Regions from separate parts of the Marinobacter liaoningensis genome, predicted to be linked through region 1. Evidence: predicted binding sites of a transcription regulator. Region 1 holds the regulator's gene; the other holds the start of a gene.
What was found. Region 1 encodes LexA, which represses DNA repair genes until DNA is damaged. Its sites were predicted from a motif close to CTGTNTNNNNANACAG; they were not measured.
Positions count from the first base shown of each region.

Region 2: a site for LexA is predicted at 1,883-1,898, ahead of imuA (translesion DNA synthesis-associated protein ImuA). Genes of this name have one in related genera too.

Region 1 covers NZ_JAHXKI010000002.1:289,024-292,391, reverse strand. The annotation lists gene KZO34_RS03645 (gamma-glutamyl-gamma-aminobutyrate hydrolase family protein) at 1-192, opposite strand, end outside; gene KZO34_RS03640 (amidoligase family protein) at 185-1,186, opposite strand; gene lexA (transcriptional repressor LexA) at 1,393-2,004, shown strand; gene KZO34_RS03630 (cell division inhibitor SulA) at 2,046-2,537, shown strand; gene KZO34_RS03625 (hypothetical protein) at 2,619-2,879, opposite strand; gene KZO34_RS03620 (DUF6586 family protein) at 2,927-3,368, opposite strand, start outside.
Region 2 covers NZ_JAHXKI010000007.1:99,950-103,317, reverse strand. The annotation lists gene KZO34_RS18470 (pyridoxal phosphate-dependent decarboxylase family protein) at 1-198, shown strand, start outside; gene cysK (cysteine synthase A) at 278-1,765, shown strand; gene imuA (translesion DNA synthesis-associated protein ImuA) at 1,917-2,606, shown strand; gene KZO34_RS18455 (Y-family DNA polymerase) at 2,614-3,368, shown strand, end outside.

The DNA of each region.
Region 1 (3,368 bases):
TCCCCCGGACAGGACGAGCCCATCCAGCAGAGACACATCCGTTCGCGACCCGGGGCGAATATAGTGGGTGCGCCCCCCCTGCAACCTGATGCCGAGGCTGATGAGGCGATGTGCAGTGCCTTTTCGTGCCGGACCGCTGATACCGATGGTCAGTCCGGGCTGTTCATCTCCGGTTCCAAGTGGTTCAGACATAACCCCTGCTATGTAACCACTCGGCGGCTGTATCAAGCCAGCTGTGGGTCAGGTTGTGCAGATTGATCTTGCTCTTCTCCCGGAAGAGCCTGCGGAGCTCTGCCAGTTGGGAGGCATCAGAGGCGATCTGCTCCAGAATGACCCAGTCGTTCCAGACGCTGGAAAAGTGCCACGACGGGTTATCAATGTCACAGTCCGGCAGCCGGTAATGCAGGGTAGGGCGACTCTTGATCCTCGGGTCATCCACATACTGGCCCAGTAGCTCTGAGTCCAGGTGGGCGAACAGGGGTAGGAGGTCCAGTGCCCGGTTCCGCGTCGGATTGTATTCCAGGTAGTCCCGCATCAGCTGTTCCTGATCCGGTGCATAGTCATCTTCCATCAACAGATCGGTATACCGGCTGCTCCAGGGTTCGATATAGGTGGTGAATTTGCGGCTGATGTCCAGCTGGTGGCGGGATTTGAGCCACTCGTACAGTGCTGCGAAGGCCTGGAAATAGCGTACCAGCGTAGCCGGCTTCAGGTCCGGCAACTCCGGGTTAAGCTGGAGCCCGAAAGCATAATAGATCGCTTCCCGGCTTCCGAGTGCTCCTTCCTCGCGCAGCTTGTCTGAAAGCGCCTCTATCCGGGGGACTTCGGAAAACGGGATAGGGGGTGTGATGATTTCAAGTGGAACAACGCGCTCGGCTGCGGCATCAATCACTTCCATGGCCTGACCGCCCAGCTCCCGAATGGTGTCGGGCAGGCGCTCATCGGTCAGGTCCAGATCCTTGATCGGATCTGAGTCCAGCTCAATGGTGAATGACCCCAGGTCAGTATCCAGCTTGGTGACATAACGCGATTGCAGGTCGGGTTCGGTGCCCAGGAAACGCGCCATAAGATTCACCAGTGCATCGTACCCCAGTCCGGAAAGTTCAATTTCGATCCCGACGCGGCGCTCTTTGCCGTCATCGGTTCTAAGAATGTCCGGCATCTTGCAGCCAGTCGATTGGCTCATAGCTCTCCCTAACACGCGAGTTTCATGTTTTGTCACCTTACCACAATCACCGAAGCGGGCGCGTTTACGCAGCAGGCAGAAAAAACGTGGCGGGACTTTACACTGGATAAAACACTGTATATAGTCATTTTACTGTATATAAAAACAGGGCTGGTCAGAAGGGTCATTAAGGCCGGTTCCCGGGATCCCCGTGATGGAGTAGCTCAATGAAGCTGACAGCAAGGCAATCTCAGGTGCTGGAAATAATCCGGCGGTATCTGGATGAAACTGGTTATCCACCCACACGTGCGGAAATTGCCGCGGAGTTGGGCTTTCGTTCAGCTAATGCGGCGGAAGAGCACCTGCGTGCCCTGGCTCGTAAAGGGGCCATAGAAATGGTTCCGGGGGCCAGTCGAGGCATACGTCTGCCGGAAGCAGAGGAAGATCTCGGGTTGCCGGTGATTGGCCAGGTGGCTGCGGGCAGTCCGATCCTCGCCCAGGAGCACATTGAGGATCATGTCACCCTCCAGCCCAGTTTTTTCTCGCCGTCGGCGGATTATCTTCTGCGGGTGCGCGGGATGAGCATGAAGGACATTGGCATCCTTGATGGCGATTTATTGGCAGTCCATCGGACCCAGGATGTGCACAATGGCCAGGTAGTTGTGGCGCGTGTAGGCGAAGAAGAGGTGACCGTCAAGCGGTTCCGGAAGGAAGGTTCGAAGGTTTACCTGATTGCGGAGAACGACGAATTTGCCCCGATTGAGGTGGACCTTACCGAGCAGCAACTGTTTATCGAAGGTTTGGGCGTGGGTGTAATCCGACGGTCGGACCTTCACTGACCAAGTCGGGTTGCCACGGATAGTTTGAGAGCAGGTGAATCATGGAACAATTAAGCTTCAACCAGAATCTGGCTTATCAGCAAGGTGCGTTGTCCCACGCGGTACCGCCGTCTGCGGCTCCGGAGAGGCGTTCTGTGATTCGGGCCCGGCGCAGACCTGATCGTACCGATACGGCGGCTAGCGGGAACGTCACGGAGATTATTTTGCCGGAAGGTCAGGTAGAGAATTTTCAGCTGCTGCTTCCAATGCTGACGCAACTGAATCAGGAAAAGCGCTGGCTTGCCTGGATTGATCCACCTCAGGCCCTGGTCAGCAAATGGCAGAAAATGCATGGCATTGTCGCTGGCGAGCTGTTGGTGCTCAGGTCCACTTCGGATCATTCGGCGCAGGAACTGGCAGAGCGGGCATTAAGTGCGGGTACCTGCCATGCCGTCGTGATGTGGACGCGCAAGCTTGGCAATTCGGCGTTTGAGGCCCTCCAGCGGGCTTCAGCCAATGGCAGCAGTCATGGTGTCGTTCTGCGCCAGCGTTGAGGTCGGTTGCGTCACGGTTTTCCCTGTGACGCAACGCCGGGCTCTGATCAGTAGCGGCCAAGTGCCGCCGGGGCCTGTAAATCAGTGGAGGGTATAGGACTGCTGGCTGTCGACAGCTTCCAGCTCGTCATCTTCCCAGTCAATGTCGTGAGCGACATTTCCAACGGCCTCGATGCCCGCCGCGATCATGGCCTTGGCAACATTCATATCCCGGTCTTCCATCATTTCCCGGGCTTCCTCAGAGAACGAAATTTTCACAAGCGGTGCGCTATCGTCGTCGATACGACGCAACGCATAGTCGCCGTTGCTCAGTTGTACGATTTCAAAAAATGATGGTGACATTCGGTAAACCTTTCAATTAATGAGACCCGGAGTAGCTCAGCGTTTGGTTACCACTCGCTGTGCTGCTCTTCCAGGTCATCGGCAAAATTTTTCATGGCGCCAAGTGTCCGGCGCAGGCCCTGGGCTGAGCGGTCAGGCCCGGTATCGGCAGAAACCGCAATGATGTTCTCTGCACTGACCGATTTCCGGGTCACAGGTGGCCGACTCTGTGAAGCTTCCATCTGATCCAGATGGTTCCACCAGCTGCCCGGCTGGCTCTCCAGTTCCCGCAGGCGGGCAATGTCGTTGGGGGCCTCCCCGATCAACGCCGCCAGTTCATCCAGGGTTGCCGGTTCCTCGCTCCGTTTCTGGTAGAGGCGGGCAATCATCACCAGTAACAAGCGCCGTGACCTCAGCAAGAGCTCAATGGCGCCCTGAATTACCGCTTCGCGTCCCATTGCCAGTTCTGCCTCTGTGGCTGGCCGGTCTTTCATGGGCCCAGAGTCGTTC
Region 2 (3,368 bases), on a different contig from region 1:
CTGAACCGCCGCATTCACCGGCGCATGGTGCAGCGTGGGCTGGCGATCCCCAGCACCACCGTGGTCAATGGCGCGCTGGCGATCCGGCCTTGTTTTGTGGGGGCAAGAACAACCTTGAAGGAAGCCGATGAACTCGTTGACGAGGTTCTGATCGTGGGCCAGGAAGTGGCCAAAACGAATGACGAAGCCGCTGGCTGAGCTATAATTTAGGGATCCCTGGCGTACCCCGAAATGGGTTAGGGCTTCCTTCTCTCAAGAGCATAAGAGGAGAAGAATCATGGGTACGCTTTACAGCAGCATCCTGGACACCATCGGCCGTACTCCGGCGGTGCGTATCAACAACCTTGGCCCCAAGGGGGTCAATCTTTACGTCAAAGTCGAAGCCTTCAACCCCATGGGGTCGGTCAAGGATCGACTGGCGCTGGGCGTGATCGAAGACGCGGAGCGCCGCGGCGAACTGAAGCCCGGACAAACCATTGTCGAGGCCACCAGCGGCAACACCGGCATCGGGCTGGCCATGGTCTGCGCCCAGAAGGGCTACCCTCTGGTGGTCACCATGGCCGAAAACTTCAGTGTGGAACGGCGCAAGCTGATGCGTTTTCTGGGCGCGAAGGTCGTGCTCACCCCTGCCTCCCTGAAGGGCTCCGGTATGGTCGCCAAGGCGGAAGAACTGGCCCGTGAACACGGGTGGTGGCAACCCCGGCAGTTCGAGAATCCGGCCAACGCCGCCGTGCACGAACGCACCACGGCAGTTGAGATTCTGGAGGATTTCGAGGGCGTCGGGCTCGATTACTGGGTCACCGGTTTCGGCACCGCCGGCACACTCAACGGCGTGTCCCGGGTGCTTAAGCGCAAGAGCCCGAACACCCGCATTGTTGTCTGTGAACCGGACAACTCCGCGATTCTGGCCAGCGGCATTGCCCAGCCCCGGGATGCCAGTGGCAACCACTCGGAAAGCCACCCGATGTTCCGCCCGCACCTGATGCAGGGCTGGTCACCGGACTTTGTGCCCAAGCTCGCGGAAGAAGTCATGCAGGCCCACAACATCGACGAGTTCCTGCCCATCAATGGTAACGATTCTCTGCAGTGCGCCCGGGATCTGGCCCGCCGTGAAGGGATCTTTGTCGGCATCTCCTCCGGTGCCACCTTCGCCGGCGCCCTCCAGGTTGCCGAACAGGCTCCGGAAGGCTCGAACATCCTGTGCATGCTGCCAGACACCGGGGAGCGCTACCTGACCACCCCGCTGTTTGAGGATGTGCCCGTGGAAATGACCGAAGAGGAAATGGCGCTGTCACGCTCCACCCCCAACTACCGGTTCGATATCACCGTGCCGCAGGCACCGCCGGCTCCGAGCAAGCCGGTCGAGCTGGATCCGGAAGCGGTGGAGGAAGTGGAAGCACTGATCAGCGATCCGGCCCACCCGGTCGTCATGTTTGCACTGGAATGGTGTGAGTTCTGTTGGTCGGTGCGCAAGGTGTTCCAGAAGTATGGCATCGACTACAAGTCGGTGGATCTGGATTCGGTGGCCTATCAACAGGGCAACCGGGGTGGCCAGATACGCGCGGTACTGAAAGAAAAAACCGGCTGGACCACCCTGCCGCAGATTTTCATCAACGGCGAGTTTGTTGGCGGCTGCACCGATGTCTTTGACCAGATCAAGGATGGGTCCCTGCTCCCCCGCCTGCAAAGCCAGCACATCGACTTCAACCCGGAGATTCATGTGGACCCGTACAGCATGCTGCCGGGCTGGCTGCATCCTCGCTGATCCCGAGACACCATCTTTCAAAAGGGGCTTTCAGCCCCTTTTTTGTGGCCGGCTTCTCCTTGGGAAAACTCAGCATTGCCTTCACGCCATCCTTGAAATCCAGCCGCTTTCAGAATACTGTATATTTAAACAGTATATTGAGACTTTTCCCATGAGCGAGCTTCTGAACACGCTGATGCAGGATGCCCGTGTCTGGCAGGGGCACCGGCACACGCAAACCACCCAGCCGGCGGAACCGACCGGTTACCAGATTCTGGACAACCAGCTCGGCGGCATTGGCTGGCCGAAGGGTGCCCTCAGCGAATGCCTGCTGGACACCCCCGGTATTGGCGAGCTGCACCTGCTGCTGCCCCTGATGCAACGGCTTTCCCACAATGGCAAAACCGTGTTCTGGCTGAACCCGCCGTATACGCCCTATGCCCCGGCACTGGCCCGGGAAGGTGTGAATCTGGATCAGGTGGTCATGATCCACACTTACGACGACGGCGATTTCCTGTGGACTCTGGAAAACTGCCTGCGTTCGCCGGTTACCGGTCTGGTGATGGCCTGGCCGGGCAAACTGGCCTCGCGGGAGGTCCGGCGTTTACAGCTGGCCGCCGAGGCCGGCAGCAATGTGTGTGTGCTCTTCCGTGAGCGCCGCTATGCCGATCAGAACTCCCCCGCCGCCCTGCGCCTGGAGCTGGAACCCGGCGAGCAACAGGACCTGAAGGTCAATATCGTGAAGCGCCGTGGCAGCTGGCCCGGCCAACGTTGCACCCTGGCTATGTCGCACCGGGCAGACCTGTCATTCCACGAAGCCCCCCGTGTGGTTCAGGGTCCCTGGCCCGCTTCAAACCGGTAATATCGCCATGCTCTGGTTGTACCTGCACTTCCCGCACCTGTTGCTGGACCATATTCGCCGGTCCCGCGAGGAAGCGGGCGCACTGGTGATCGTCGAAGGTTCCGGGCAAAAGGTGATCCAAGCCTGCCCCGGTGCCCGGGATCAGGGCGTGTACGCTGGCATGCGGCTGAAAACCGCCATCAGTCTGGTGCCGGAGCTGGGTACGGTGCGAGCAGACCATCAGCAGGAAGCCCGGATTCTTGAGGATCAGGCCCGCTGGCTGTACCGCTATGCCGACCACATTGTGCTGGCACCGCCGGATGGCCTGATGGCGGAAATCGGCAGCCTGCAGCGGCTGTACGGTGGCTTGCCGGCAGTCTGGCAGACCGTGGAACAGGCCCTTGATGGACGCCAGCTGACGGCCTGGCCCGGCATTGGCCACACCCCCCTGGCGGCCCGGCTGATTGCCCGCAGTGGTAGAGGGGAGTGCACCGCAGACAACGGCCACATCCTGCGCACCCTGGGCCAGATGCCACTGCTGGCGGCAGAGTTCGATGCCCGCACCTGCACCCGCCTGCAGCGGCTGGGGCTGAACACCCTGAGCGAGGTCTTTGACCTGCCGCCGGCAGAGCTGGCTCGCCGACTGTCCCCGGAAACCCTGGCCCATGTCCAGAAAATTCAGGGTTCCCGGCTAGACCCACAGTCCCCCTGGCAGCCACCCCACCACTTCCGGCAGCAGGCGGATTTCGTACAGGAGATTGAACAGGTCCAGGGCTTGCTGTT